Regions from separate parts of the Stappia indica genome, predicted to be linked through region 1. Evidence: predicted binding sites of a transcription regulator. Region 1 holds the regulator's gene; the other holds the start of a gene.
The links. Region 1 encodes LexA, which represses DNA repair genes until DNA is damaged. Its sites were predicted from a motif close to TGTTCNNNNTGTGTTCNG; they were not measured.
Positions count from the first base shown of each region.

Region 2: recA (recombinase RecA) is a predicted target of LexA. The motif match lies at 5,315-5,332, and genes of this name have one in related genera.

Region 1 covers NZ_CP046908.1:355,402-362,660, forward strand. The annotation lists gene GH266_RS01685 (molybdopterin molybdotransferase MoeA) at 1-812, shown strand, start outside; gene lexA (transcriptional repressor LexA) at 1,005-1,721, shown strand; gene GH266_RS01695 (ComEC/Rec2 family competence protein) at 1,756-4,389, opposite strand; gene gltX (glutamate--tRNA ligase) at 4,647-6,077, shown strand; gene gltA (citrate synthase) at 6,328-7,259, shown strand, end outside.
Region 2 covers NZ_CP046908.1:1,203,921-1,211,179, forward strand. The annotation lists gene GH266_RS05800 (cyclic nucleotide-gated ion channel) at 1-1,073, opposite strand, end outside; gene alaS (alanine--tRNA ligase) at 1,183-3,861, opposite strand; gene recA (recombinase RecA) at 4,128-5,207, opposite strand; gene GH266_RS05815 (histidine phosphatase family protein) at 5,683-6,261, opposite strand; gene GH266_RS05820 (PfkB family carbohydrate kinase) at 6,452-7,259, shown strand, end outside.

The DNA of each region.
Region 1 (7,259 bases):
CCGGGCTCGACTTCAAGGCCGGCGAGACGCTGCTCGCCGCCGGCACGCGGCTCGACTATCGCCGCCTTGCGCTGGCGGCGGCCATGAACCACCCCGTGCTGGAGCTGCGCCGCCGGCCGAAGGTCGCGATCCTGGCGACGGGCGACGAGCTGGTCGAGCCGGGCGAGCAGCCTGGGTCGGACCAGATCATCGCCTCCAACCATGCCGGCATTGCCGCCCTGGTCGAGGATTGCGGCGGCGAACCGCTGCAGCTCGGCATCGCCGCCGACCGGCGCGAGCACATTGCCGAGAAGATCGCCGGGGCACGGGCGGCCGGTGCCGACATTCTCGTGACGCTCGGCGGGGCTTCCGTCGGCGATCATGACCTGGTGCAGGAAGTGCTTGCCGCCTCCGGCATGGAACTCGGCTTCTGGCGCATCGCCATGCGGCCCGGCAAGCCGCTGATGGCCGGCCGGATCGAGGGCATGCGCGTGCTCGGCCTGCCGGGCAACCCGGTCTCCAGCCTCGTCTGCGGCGTTCTCTTCCTGCGCCCGCTGATCGACGCCCTGCTCGGCCGCCCGCCGCGCCGGCGCGACGCCGAGCTGCTGCCGCTGGCCGCCGATATCGGCGGCAACGACCAGCGCGAGGACTATCTGAGGGCCCGCATCCTGCGCCAGGACGATGGCACGGAGCGCGTCGCCCCGTTCGAGCGGCAGGATTCCTCCATGCTGGCAACGCTCACCCGCGCCGATGCGCTGGTGGTGCGCCCGCCCCACGCCGCCCCCCTGCCCGCCGGCACGCCGGTCCCGGTCCTGCGCCTGCCTCAAGGCTGAACCGGCCCCAGAGCTGAGCCGCCCCCGCACCTCGCCGCTTCTTGTTTCGTTCCTCCAGGGGCATTGTGGAACAAGGCAGGAACGGTTAGACTATGTTCATGATTTGTACATAGCCTGAGTCGCAGGCAGCGATCGGCAGCATCCGGCCGGCTTCGGCCCGGCTGCTGAGCCAGAGCGGGGGGACCCAAGCGCATGTTGACGCGCAAGCAGCACGAATTGCTCCTGTTCATCCACGAGAGGCTGAAGGAAACCGGCGTTCCTCCCTCGTTCGACGAGATGAAGGACGCGCTCGACCTGCGGTCCAAATCGGGCATCCACCGGCTGATCACCGCGCTGGAAGAGCGTGGCTTCATCCGCCGCCTGCCGAACCGCGCTCGCGCGCTGGAGATCGTCAAGCTGCCGGAATCCGTCGCGCCGGGCCTTGCCTCGCAGCGCGGCCAGGGCTTCTCGCCCTCCGTCATCGAGGGCTCTCTCGGCAAGACGCCGCCGGTGGAGCGGCCCCCCGCCCCGCCGCCTGCGGCCAATGACAGCGTCGAGATCCCCGTCATGGGCCGCATCGCCGCCGGCGTGCCGATCGAGGCGATCCAGTCCCACAGCCACACCATCGCCATGCCGGCCGACCTGCTCGGCAACGGCGATCACTATGCGCTGGAAGTGCGCGGCGATTCCATGATCGAGGCCGGCATTCTCGACGGCGACACGGTTGTGATCCGCCGTTCGGACAGCGCCGACAGCGGCGACATCGTCGTCGCCCTGATCGACGACGAGGAAGCGACGTTGAAGCGCCTGCGCAAGAAGGGCGCGTCCGTCGCACTGGAGGCCGCCAATCCGGCCTACGAGACCCGTATCTTCGGTCCGGGGCGCGTGCGGATCCAGGGCAAGCTCGTCTCGTTGTTCCGCCGCTACTGAGGGCGGGCGCCGGACGGAGCGCGGCACTGCACGGTTATTTCGGCGTCCAGGGTCGGCGACGCCCGTAGCTCGGGCGCACCGCGATATCGAGCGGCCCGGCAGCCCCGGCGTGAGGAATACCCTGCCGCGCCGGAGGGAACTTGGGAGAGTGCGCCGAAGAGAGCGCTCGAGGGGGCTCTGGAGGGACAGGGTCGGATGGGCCTGCGGGCACGCCCGCTGGTCCGGCAGGGGCCGCATCCGAGCCGCCGGAAAGGGCAGCGGAGACGGCAGCAGGATCGGCGGCATGCGTTGATGCCGCGGCGGAGCGTGGAGCCGGCGAAGGTCCGGCTTCCGGCATCGAAGAGGCCGCAAAATCGGGCGCAGAATCGGGCGCACTGAAATAGAGCGCAACGGCGCCGTCGCGGGCAAGCCGAGCGCCGTCGAACACTTGCCGCGCCCGGCAATCGGGCGGGGCGATCAGCGCTGAGACGATGATGTCGACCTTGCGGCAGTCCTCCTCGAAGGCGGCGCTGTCGCGCACCAGCGAGACCAGCAGTGCGGGCGGGCCTTGCGCCGCTGCGACGGGTCTTGGCTCTGGCCCTGATCCTGACCCTGGTCCTGGTCTTGGTCCTGGTGGCGCGTTGGCGGAGGTTCCGTGCCGGGTCCCCGCCCCCGGCGAGCCGTGCGCCCGCACCAGGCAGGCGAGCTTGTCGCAGTGCATATCCTTGGCGGAAATCCGCCGGTTCCCGTGCTCCCGTACGCCGACGCCGTCGGCCCGCAGCCACACCTCCGGCAGGAAGCCGCTCGGGCGCGAGGAAACGCGCAAGTCCCCCGCTGCATCACGGACGGCGATGGTCGTGCCGTTCGCCGATATCAGCATGTCCGGCTGCCGGTGCTGGGCATAAAGCAGCACCGAGGCGGCAAGCGGCAACAGGGCCACTGGGCGATATCCCCGCGGCGCGAGGCAGGCAATGAGCCCGGCCGCGACCACGGCCAGCGTGCCGGCGAGCGAGGGCGCACCGATCACCCCGTCATCCGGCGTCAACCCGCTCACCCAGGTTGCCATCGCCACGACAAGATCGATGCCCGCCCCCATCGCCGCGAGCGGCAGCGCCTCCAGCCCGAAGGGCAGCAGGGCCAGCGCCAGCACGGCGAAGGGCATCACGACCAGCGTCACCACCGGCATTGCCAGCAGGTTGCCGAGCGTGCCGAGCGGCGAGATGCGGTGGAAGTGATAGGCGCCGATGGCCCCGGTCGCGAGACCCGCGATCAGCGAGGTCAGCAGCAGGCCCCAGAACCACCCCGCAGCCCCCGACGTTGCCGCCTGCAGCAGCCCGCGGCCGGGCGGCGCCATCGGCGCCTTGCGTTCGCGCGCCGCGCGCCGGCGGGTGATCTCCTCATAGGCGGCGACCAGCGCGATGACGGCGGCGAAGGACATCTGGAACCCGGGATCGAGCAACGCCTCCGGCAGGACGGCGAGAATGAGGAAGACGGCAATCGCGACATTGCGCAACGTCAGGGCGCGCCGGGCGAAGATCCGCCCGCAAAACACCAGCACGATCATCACGAAGGCGCGCTGCGTGGCGATCGAGCCGCCGGAAATGCCGAGATAGAACACCGCCGCCGACATGGCCGCAACGGCCGCCCAGGCGTCGATCCGCCGTTCCTGCACGAGGTGCGAGGACAGCGCCAGCAGCCCCCGCACGACGAAGAAGACGGAGCCTGCGAACAGCGCCATGTGCAGGCCGGAAATCGCCAGGATATGGGCAAGGCCGGCGGTCCTGAGCGCCTCCGTCACCGGCTCGGGGATCAGCGACCGGTCGCCGGTGATCAGCGCGATGGCGAGCGCGGCCGCCGTCGTCTCGCCGAGCGCTTCGAGGATCCGCGCGGCAATCGCCAGGCGCAGGTGGGCGACCCCGGCCTTCAGCCGCAGGGACACGGGCGCCGGCCCCAGATCGACGCGGCTCGGCGCACCGAAGGCAAAACCGGTCGCGCCGATCCCGTCGAAGAAGGCGCGAAAGGCAAAGTCGTAGCCGCCGGGAATCACGGCAGCAGAAGGCGGCATCAGCCTGGCCCGCAGCCGCACACCCTCGCCCACGCCGATGCTCTCGCCATCCGGACCGCCGCGCAGGGATACGCGGACCCGGTAGGGCGTGGCCGTCGCCGCAAGCCGCTCTATCCCCGCAACGCGCAGGAGCAGCCGCGTGCCGCGGTCGGTGCGCTCGGCCTCCTCCACGAAGCCGGTCAGCGTCACGCTGCGCGCCCGGTCGATCACCGGCGCGCCGACCAGCTCGGTGCGCAGCGCCCCGGTGAAAACGCCCGACAGGACAAGGGCAAGCACCAGGAGCGGCAGGGCCGATGCACCGCGGCGCGCGGCGAGAAACCAGCCCGCCCAGGCAAGGGCGGCAGCGGGCGCAAGGACGAGGACAAGCGGCTCGGCCGGCAGGCGGAAATAGACGGCGATGCCGAGGGTGAAGGCGAGCGCGGCGTAGGCAAGCCCGCGACCCTGCGCAAGGCTTTCACTTGCTGCTGCCGCAAACCTTGTCCCCGGCCCCTGCGGTTCGTGCCATCCTGTGCGGGCTCGCCGACGACGGGCAAGCAGGTCCGCAAGCGGCAAGGCAGGCAGCGCAAGCCAGCGGCGCTCGGCCCGACGGCCTTGCACCGTGTCAGGTAGCGTGTCAGGCACCATGCCTTGTCGTGCCTGCCTGTCGTCGCCCTCGCCCGTCCGGGACACCCCAGCCGCCCCTCCCCCTGGCTGCTGCGTGCCACCGAACGCTCAAGCATTGGTGGCGCGCCGCCGCTGTGCTACACGGTCGCCGACCGTGCCAGAACCGGAGCGTTGCATTGCAACCCGGGTTCGCGCAAGACGCGAAACGGCACCGGACAGTCCCGAAGGCTCGCCGGACGCACCGTCCCGGCACCGCCACCGATCACGAGGCCTTTTGAATGAGCTCTCCCGTCGTCACGCGCTTTGCGCCCTCCCCGACCGGCTACCTGCATATCGGCGGCGCCCGCACGGCGCTGTTCAACTGGCTCTATGCCCGCCGCTTCGGCGGCAAGATGCTGCTGCGGATCGAGGATACCGACCGGGAACGCAGCACCGATGCGGCGATCTCCGCGATCCTCGACGGGCTGACCTGGCTCGGCCTCGACTGGGAGGGCGAGGCGATCTCGCAGTTCGCCCGCGCCGCGCGCCACCGCGAGGCGGCCGAGAGCCTGATCGAGAAGGGCATGGCCTATCGCTGCTACGCAACGCCGGAAGAGCTGACCGCGATGCGCGAGGAGCAGCGCGCCAACGGCCTGCCGCCGCGCTATGACGGGCGCTGGCGCGACCGCGATCCCTCCGAGGCGCCGGCCGGCGTCAAGCCGGCGATCCGCCTCAAGGCGCCGGTCGACGGCGAGACGGTGATCGAGGACAGGGTGCAGGGCCGCGTCGTCTTCCCGAACAAGGACCTCGACGACCTGGTGCTGCTGCGCTCCGACGGCACGCCGACCTACATGCTGGCCGTCGTCGTCGACGACCACGACATGGGCGTCACCCACATCATCCGCGGCGACGATCACCTGACCAATGCCGCCCGCCAGACGCTGATCTACCAGGCGCTCGGCTGGGACGTGCCGGTGATGGCGCATATCCCGCTGATCCACGGGCCGGACGGGGCCAAGCTGTCGAAGCGCCACGGCGCGCTCGGCGTCGAGGCCTATCGCGCCATGGGCTACCTGCCGGCCGCCATGCGCAACTATCTCGCGCGCCTCGGCTGGAGCCATGGCGACGACGAGATTTTCTCGACCGAAGAGATGACCGGCTGGTTCGATCTCGACGCCATCGGCAAGTCGCCCTCGCGCTTCGACTTCAAGAAGCTGGAGAACCTCAACGGTCACTACATGCGCGCCGCCGGCGCGGATGAGCTGCTGGCCGACTTCACCAGCTTCCTGCCGCATGCGGAGAACGCGCAAGGCCTGCGCAACTGGCTGCAGGATCCGGCGCATGTCGAGATGTTCCGCACCGCCCTGCCGGGGCTGAAGGAGCGCGCCAAGACCCTGGTCGAGCTTGCCGACAGCGCCGAATACCTGTGGGTGCAGCGCCCGCTCGCCATGGACGAGAAGGCCGAAAAGCTGCTGGAGGCGGACGATGCGCGCAAGGTGCTCGCCGACCTGCATGGCCGCCTGTCCGCACTCGAGACCTGGAGCGCGGAAGCGACCGAGGAAGCCGTGCGCACCTATGCCGAGGAGACCGATCTCAAGCTCGGCAAGGCGGCGCAGCCGCTGCGCGCGGCGCTGACCGGCCGGGGCACCTCGCCCGGCATCTTCGATGTGCTGGCCGTGCTCGGCCGCGAGGAATCGCTCGCCCGCATCGCCGACCAGGCCGCCGGCTGACCCGATACGGCCCGGCACCTGCGCCGGCCGGAACCAGGCGGCGGCCCGATCCCGGCCGCCGCCTGCGGTTCACATGAACCCGCCGTCACCCTGTGACGAAAGCGTTAGGGAGGCGCGCTTGCGGGGAGCGGACAAATGGGATACGCAACATTCGACCTTTCCTCCCGCCGTGTGTCCGGCACGCCCCAGCCTCTCCTGGAAGCCGGCCCGGACGATCCTGCGGCGCGCTTCATACAAGGGGGTAGCCTGAATGAGCGACAACACTGCCAAGCTGACGATGGGTGACAAGTCCTGGGACTTGAAGGTGCGTCCGGGCTCCATCGGACCCGACGTCGTCGATATCGCCTCGCTTTATGCGCAGACCGGCTGTTTCACCTACGACCCGGGCTTCACCTCGACCGCCTCGTGCGAATCCGCCATCACCTATATCGACGGCGACGAGGGCACCCTGCTGTATCGCGGCTATCCGATCGAGCAGCTGGCCGAGCACGGTGACTTCCTGGAGAGCTGCTACCTGCTGCTCTACGGCGAGCTGCCGACCAAGGCCCAGAAGGACGACTTCGTGCATCGCGTGACCTATCACACGATGATCCACGAGCAGATGAGCCGCTTCTTCACCGGCTTCCGCCGCGACGCCCATCCGATGGCGATCATGGTCGGCACCGTCGGTGCGCTCTCGGCCTTCTACCACGACTCGACCGACATTTCGGACCCGCACCAGCGCATGGTGGCGAGCCTGCGCATGATCGCGAAGATGCCGACGCTTGCGGCCATGGCCTACAAGTATCACGTCGGTCAGCCCTTCGTGTATCCGCGCAACGACCTCGACTACGCCGCGAACTTCCTGCACATGTGCTTTGCGGTGCCTTGCGAGGACTACAAGGTCAACCCCGTTCTCGCCCGCGCCATGGACCGGATCTTCATCCTCCATGCCGACCACGAGCAGAATGCCTCGACCTCGACCGTGCGTCTCGCCGGTTCCTCGGGTGCCAACCCGTTCGCCTGCATCGCGGCCGGCATCGCCTGCCTGTGGGGCCCGGCGCATGGCGGCGCCAACGAGGCGGCGCTCAACATGCTGTCGGAGATCGGCTCGGTCGACCGGATCCCGGAATACATCGCCCGCGCCAAGGACAAGAACGATCCGTTCCGTCTGATGGGCTTCGGCCACCGGGTCTACAAGAA
Region 2 (7,259 bases), 850 kb from region 1:
TGCAGATCCTGCGAATCCAGCACCATCAGCTGAGCATCGGACGTCGCCATCACCGTCGCCGAACGCCGCCGCTCGCCGAGCACCGCCATCTCGCCGAAGAAGCCCCCCTCTTCCAGATGGACACGGCTCTGGCCAATCGTCATCTCGATGAGGCCGGAGGCGATGAAGAACATGCTGTTCGCCGGTTCTCCGCGCTGGCTGATCACCTGGCCGGCCTTGACCGACCGGCCGCGCAGCAGCCGGGCGATCTCCGCGATGTCGGCCGCCCGCAGATCCTGGAACAACGGCACCCGGGCGACCATGCCCCAGGTCACCGCGAAGTCGCGCGAATGGATCTCCCGGGCAAACGCGGTCGCCACGATGCCGACCGGCAGGGCCAGCAACCCGTAGCCGAGCAGCATCACCAGCCCGCCGAGCACCTTGCCGGCCGGCGTCACCGGAACCACGTCGCCATAGCCGACCGTCGTCACCGTGGTCATCGCCCACCAGACCGCATCCGGGATCGTGCCGAAGGCCTGCGGCTGCACCTGGCGCTCGACCATGTACATGGCGGTGGCCGCCAGCATCACCACGCCGAAGATGATGATCAGGCTGGCGCCGATGGCGTGGCGCTCCGACAGCAGCGCATTGGTGAGCGAGCGCAGCGCCGGCGAGTAGCGCGCCAGCTTGAAGAACCGGGCGAGCCGCAGGATCACCAGGACCTTGAAATCGGTGGGAACCAGAAGAATGCCCAGCACGAAGGGCAATACCGCCAGCAGGTCGACGATGGCAGCCGGCTGCAGCGCGTAGCGCAGACGCGCCATGAGCGGCCTGTCCTTGCGGTAGGGCGGATGCAGGTTCGCCACCCACAGCCTTGCAAGATATTCGGCAAGGAACGTCGTGCCGATCACCAGTTCGGCCAGCGCGAAGCTGTCGCCCCACTCGGACGCCAGCGAGGGCACCGTCTCCAATGCCACCAGCGCGACCGCAGCCAGCACCAGGGCGATCAGCAACCGGTCGAACCAGCGCCCCTGCGGGTCGCCTGCCGAGCCGAGCTCCAGCCAGCGATAGAGACGCCAGCGGAGCCGTGTCATGCGTCCCGCCGGCGCAGGCGCATCCTCGCCGGAATGCGGCCGGCCGGCCGCCGGCCGCGGCGGGTCGCCAGCCTCTCCGGAAAGAGGATCGCGACCCGTTGCCATCTCGTCAGGCCTTGGCCGGCGCTGCAGTCTCCAGCGCTTGCGCGATCGCCGTCACCGCCGCTTCCGCCTGCGAGGCATCGGAGCCGCCCGCCTGCGCCATGTCCGGACGGCCTCCGCCGCCGCGCCCGCCCAGAACCTCGGAGCCGACCTTCACCAGGTCGACCGCGTTGAACCGGTCGGTCAGGTCGCCGGTGACACCGACGACGATCGCCGCCTTGTTGTCTTCCGACGCGTTGACCAGAACGACGATGCCGGAGCCGATCTGGCCCTTGGCCTCGTCGGCCAGGCCCTTGAGATCCTTCGGGTTCAGGCCCTCGACGATGCGCGCCATCAGCTTGACGCCGCCGATCTCCCGCAGGCCATCACCCGCATCGCCCGCGCCGCCGCTCATGGCGAGCTTCTTGCGCGTGTCGGCAAGCTCGCGCTCCAGCCGGCGCTTTTCCTCCACCAGCGCCGCGACACGCTCGGCGACGTCAGCCTGGCCCGACTTCAGCACCGAGGCGATCTCGCGCACCCGCGCGTCCTGCCCGGCCAGATGCCGGCGGGCAGCCGCCCCGGTCAGCGCCTCGATCCGGCGCACGCCGGCGGCAACCGCGCCCTCAGTCACCAGCGTGACGAGGCCGATGTCGCCGGTTCGCGACACATGGGTGCCGCCGCACAGTTCCGCCGAATAGGTCTTGCCCGCCTTGTCGCCGCGCAGCGCCCGGCCCATCGAGACCACGCGGACCTCGTCGCCGTATTTCTCGCCGAAGAGCGCCATCGCCCCCTCCTCGATCGCCTCGTCGACGCCCATCAGACGGGTCTCGACGGCAGCATTCTGGAGCACGATCTGATTGGCGATCTCCTCGACCTCGGCCAGTTCCTCCGCCGACATCGGCTTGGGGTGCGAGAAGTCGAAACGCAGCCGCTCCGGGCTGACCAGGGAGCCCTTCTGCGCCACATGGGTGCCGAGCACCTCGCGCAGGGCCTCGTGCACCAGGTGGGTGGCCGAGTGGTTGGCGCGGATCGAGCCGCGCCGCGTGGCATCGACCAGGAGCTCCAGCGGCAGGCCGATGGTCACCTTGCCGGAAAGCACCCGCACCTCGTGGACGAAGAGGCCGTCGGCCTTCTTCTGAGTGTCGGTGACTTCCAGCTCGACGCCGCCCTCGCCGCGCATGCGGCCCGTATCGCCGACCTGGCCGCCGGACTCGCCGTAAAACGGCGTCTGGTTGAGCACCACGAAGCCGGTGTCGCCTTCCTTCAGCTCCATCGCCTCGCCGCCGTCACGCACCATCGCGGCGACCACGCCTTCGGCGGTCTCGGTGTCGTAGCCGAGGAAATCGGTCGCCCCGCAACGGTCCTTCAGCGTAAACCACACGGTGTCGGTGGCCGCCTCGCCGGAGCCGGACCAGGCGGCGCGCGCCTCGGCGCGCTGGCGCTCCATCGCGGTGTTGAAGGCGGCAAGATCGACGCTGACGCCGCGCGCGCGCAGGGCATCCTGCGTCAGGTCGAGCGGGAAGCCGTAGGTGTCGTAGAGCTTGAACGCGGTCTCGCCGTCGAACTCGGCGCCCTCGCCGAGGCCGGCGCTGGCATCGTCCAGGAGGGTGAGGCCACGCGCCAGCGTCTTGCGGAAGCGCCGCTCCTCGAGCTTCAGCGTCTCGGTGATCAGGGCCTCGGCGCGGGTCAACTCCGGATAGGCCCGGCCCATCTCGCGCACCAGGGTCGGCACCAGGCGCCACATCAGCGGCTCCTCGGCGCCCAGCAGGTGGGCGTGACGCATGGCCCGGCGCATGATCCGGCGCAGCACGTAGCCGCGGCCCTCGTTGGAGGGCAGCACGCCGTCGGCGATCAGGAAGCTGGCCGAACGCAGATGGTCGGCGATCACCCGATGGCTGGCGCGCTGCGCGCCCTCGGCCTCCACGCCGATCGCGTTTTCCGAAGCCGAGATCAGCGCGCGGAACAGGTCGATGTCGTAATTGTCGTGCACGCCCTGCAGCACGGCGGCGACGCGCTCCAGCCCCATGCCGGTGTCGATCGACGGCCGCGGCAGGTTGATGCGCTCGCCCGGCAGCTGCTCATACTGCATGAAGACGAGGTTCCAGATCTCGATGAACCGGTCGCCGTCCTCTTCCGGCGAGCCCGGAGGGCCACCCCAGATGTGGTCGCCGTGATCGTAGAAGATCTCCGAACACGGACCGCAGGGGCCGGTGTCGCCCATCGCCCAGAAATTGTCCGAGGTCGGGATGCGGATGATCTTGTCGTCAGGCAGGCCGGCGATCTTCTTCCACAGCGAGAAGGCCTCGTCGTCCTCGGCATAGACCGTCACCAGCAGCCGCTCCTTCGGCAGCGCGAATTCCTTGGTGATCAGGTTCCAGGCGAGCTCGATGGCCCGGTCCTTGAAATAGTCGCCGAAGGAGAAGTTGCCCAGCATCTCGAAAAAGGTGTGGTGGCGGGCGGTGTAACCGACATTGTCGAGGTCGTTGTGCTTGCCGCCGGCGCGCACGCATTTCTGCGCCGTCGTCGCGCGCTGGTAGTCGCGCTTCTCGAGGCCGGTGAAGACGTTCTTGAACGGCACCATGCCCGCATTGGTGAACATCAGGGTCGGGTCGTTGCGCGGCACGAGCGGGCCCGATGCGACGATCTCGTGACCGTTGCGCCCGAAATACTCGAGAAAGGCAGACCGGATTTCGTTTACGCCGCTCATCAGGATCCCATCCGTTGCGCCGCGCCTGCCCGCCTGTCCCGCGGTCTTCGAATGGTCCGGAAGGGGGAGCGCGCCTGTCTTCGTTCTTGTGCCCGCTTTTAGCTTTGTGCCGGCAGCAAGTCCAGCGCGCGCCACGCCTTCGGCGGCGTCTTGCAACAGCAACCCTGGGCGGACCGCAAGCCACCCTCCCGCGGACCTGCCCTCGCGTTCATTTGGCCGGCGCCCCAAAAACAAACAGCCGCCCCGAAGGGCGGCTGCGGCAGTTGTTACTCGTCGGAAGCTCCGTCGTCGTCGCTTTCCGAGAAGGGATCGGTGATCCGCTCCGCGATCAGGCCGGCGTTCTGCCGGATAGCCAGTTCGATCTCCTCGGCGGCCTCCGGATTGTCGCGAAGGAACTGCTTGGCGTTCTCCCGGCCCTGGCCGAGCCGCTGGCTGTTGTAGGAGAACCAGGCGCCCGACTTCTCGACGATGCCGCCCTTGACGCCGAGATCGATGAGCTCGCCCATCTTCGAGACGCCCTCGCCATAGATGATGTCGAACTCGACCTGACGGAACGGGGGGGCGAGCTTGTTCTTTACTACCTTGACGCGGGTCTGGTTGCCGATCACCTCTTCGCGGTCCTTGATCGCACCGATGCGGCGGATGTCGAGGCGCACGGAGGCGTAGAACTTCAGCGCGTTGCCGCCGGTCGTCGTCTCGGGCGAGCCGAACATCACGCCGATCTTCATGCGGATCTGGTTGATGAAGATGACCATGCACTTGGAGCGCGAGATCGAGGCCGTCAGCTTGCGCAGCGCCTGGCTCATCAGCCGCGCCTGCATGCCCGGCAGGCTGTCGCCCATCTCGCCGTCGAGCTCCGCCTTCGGCGTCAGCGCGGCGACCGAGTCCACCACCAGCACGTCGATGGCGCCGGAGCGCACCAGCGTGTCGGCGATTTCCAGCGCCTGCTCGCCGGCATCCGGCTGGGAGATCAGCAGGTCGTCGATATTGACGCCGAGCTTGCGGGCATAGATCGGGTCGAGCGCGTGCTCCGCATCGATGAAGGCGCAGATGCCGCCCTTCTTCTGGGCCTCCGCAATGGTGTGCAGAGCCAACGTCGTCTTGCCCGACGATTCCGGTCCGTAAATCTCGACGATGCGGCCACGCGGCAGGCCGCCGATGCCCAGCGCGATGTCGAGGCCGAGCGAGCCGGTCGACACGGTCTGGATCTCGACCACCTGGCCCTGACCCATCTTCATGATGGAGCCCTTGCCGAAGGCGCGTTCGATCTGTGAAAGGGCGGCGTCGAGCGCCTTGTTCTTGTCCATCTGCATGCCTTCGACCAAGCGGAGTGAATTCTGTGCCATGAGGCTACCATCCTTATTTCACGCCGCGCCCGGCGATTCAAACTGCGCTTTTGTACCAGTTTTGTTCTCATCAAGCAACAAGCATCAACATACTGAATATGTTTGACTATTCGATATATGTTCCGCTATTGTTCATGAACCCACGTCATTCGTGTTCTGCCGCCGGAGGGCGAGAATCGGTTGCAGGCGGAAGACAAGCCCAGCGGAAGACGTGGTGCGGGCGCGATCAGGAACGGTTCTGCCGGAACGCACAGGCCATCGGAACGGGCGGCAGAGGCGCGGCCGGAGCCGTGGGCAGGGCTGCCGCCGCGCGAGGGCGGACGGAGGAACCGGGCGGCGGGATTGGGCAGCAGGACTGGGCAGCAGGACTGGGCAGCGAAACCCTGCCTCCAGGTGCGAGGCGCAACGGAGTTACAAGGAGATCAAAGGACCCGGAAGGACGGCAGGCGCGCAAGCGCGACGGCACAAGGCCGCTTCAAGTCCAGATGTCGTCCACGCCGTTTTCGACGACGTGGACGACGCCCTGCGGCTCTTTCAGACGCAGGATCTGCGCATCATCGAGGCCGAGGCAGATGCCGCGGATGACCTTGCCGATCTGGCCGTGTGCCACGGCGATGGTCGGACGCGAGAGCATGCCGAGCCAGCGGCTCGCCCGCTCGCGAAGGTGGGCGAGCGTCTCCCCGCCCGGCGCGCCGAAATACCAGTCGTAGTCCGGCTTTCCGGCCATGTGTGCGGGAAACCGCTCGATCATCTCGGGCTTGGTGAGGCCGCTCAGCTGCCCGAGATCAATTTCCTTGAGCAGGTCCGTTGCGACCGGCCGGAGGTCGAAATGCTGCCGGATATTGGCGACCGTCTCCTGCACCCGCCCGATGGGGCTCGCCATCTGGTCGAAGCCGTCTGGCGAGTCGAGCTCCCGCGCCAGGATCTCGCCGAGCCGCTGCGCCTGCTGCCGGCCCGTCTGCGTCAGAGGAGAGTTCAGATGACCCTGGGCCCGGCCGGCCAGGTTCCACTCGGTTTCGCCATGGCGCATGAAGACAAGTCGCGGGTGCTGCAAGGGATCGGTCCGCCATCGGTTGGGACATGACGCTCGAAAGGCGCCGGAGAGGAGCCCCGGCTACCCTTGCTGATCGGAAAAATCAACGCACGCCGCAGCGCTGGTGGCGGCAAGCCGGTGAAGCCCCTCCCCTCGCATTGCGCGAGCCGGTATAAGCGGTTGCAAGGACAAAGGCCGGAGACCTGCCCGCATGCCGATTGCCGCCTTCGGCGCCATCCATCTCGACACGATCGCCCATGCGGACCGCCGGATCCTGCGCGAAACCTCCACGCCGGCAGCACTTGCCATACGGCCCGGCGGCGTCGCGACCAACGTGGCGCGTGCGTTGGCGCGACTCGACTGCCGCATCGCGCTGGCCGGCCGGCTGGGACGCGAGGCGGAGGCCGACGGGCTGCTGGTGCAGCTGACGGCGGAAGGCGTGGAGACGGGAGCCATCCGCCGCAGCGACCTGCCGAGCGGGCGCTATCTCGCGCTGCACGATCCCGACGGAACGCTGGCGGCGGCGGTGGTCGATGCCCGCATCACCGAGACGCTGGAGCCGGGCGCGCTGCTACCACTGACCGAGGCGCAAGCGGCGGCGGGCTGCTGGTTTCTCGATGCCAACCTGCCGCAGCCGCTTCTGGCGGAACTGGCGGAGACGGCGGGAGAGCGGATGCTGGCTGCCGACGCGGTCTCGCGGGCCAAGGCCGCACGGCTCGGCCCGATCCTGCCGCGGCTCGATCTGCTGTTCTGCAACCGTGCGGAGGCCGCCGCCCTGCTCGGGCGGGATGGCGAACAAGACGGGGAGCAGCAGGAAGAGGACGGCGCGGAGACGGCAAACGCGCTGGTCGAGGCCGGAGTAAAGGCCGTTGTGATGACCCGCGGCGCGGCCCCCGTGCTTCTGGCGACCCGCTCCGGCATCGACGAGATCTCGCTGACGACATGCGATGGCGCAGCCGCTCCTCCGCCGCGGGTCGTGGACGTGACCGGGGCGGGAGATGCGCTGATCGCCGGCACGC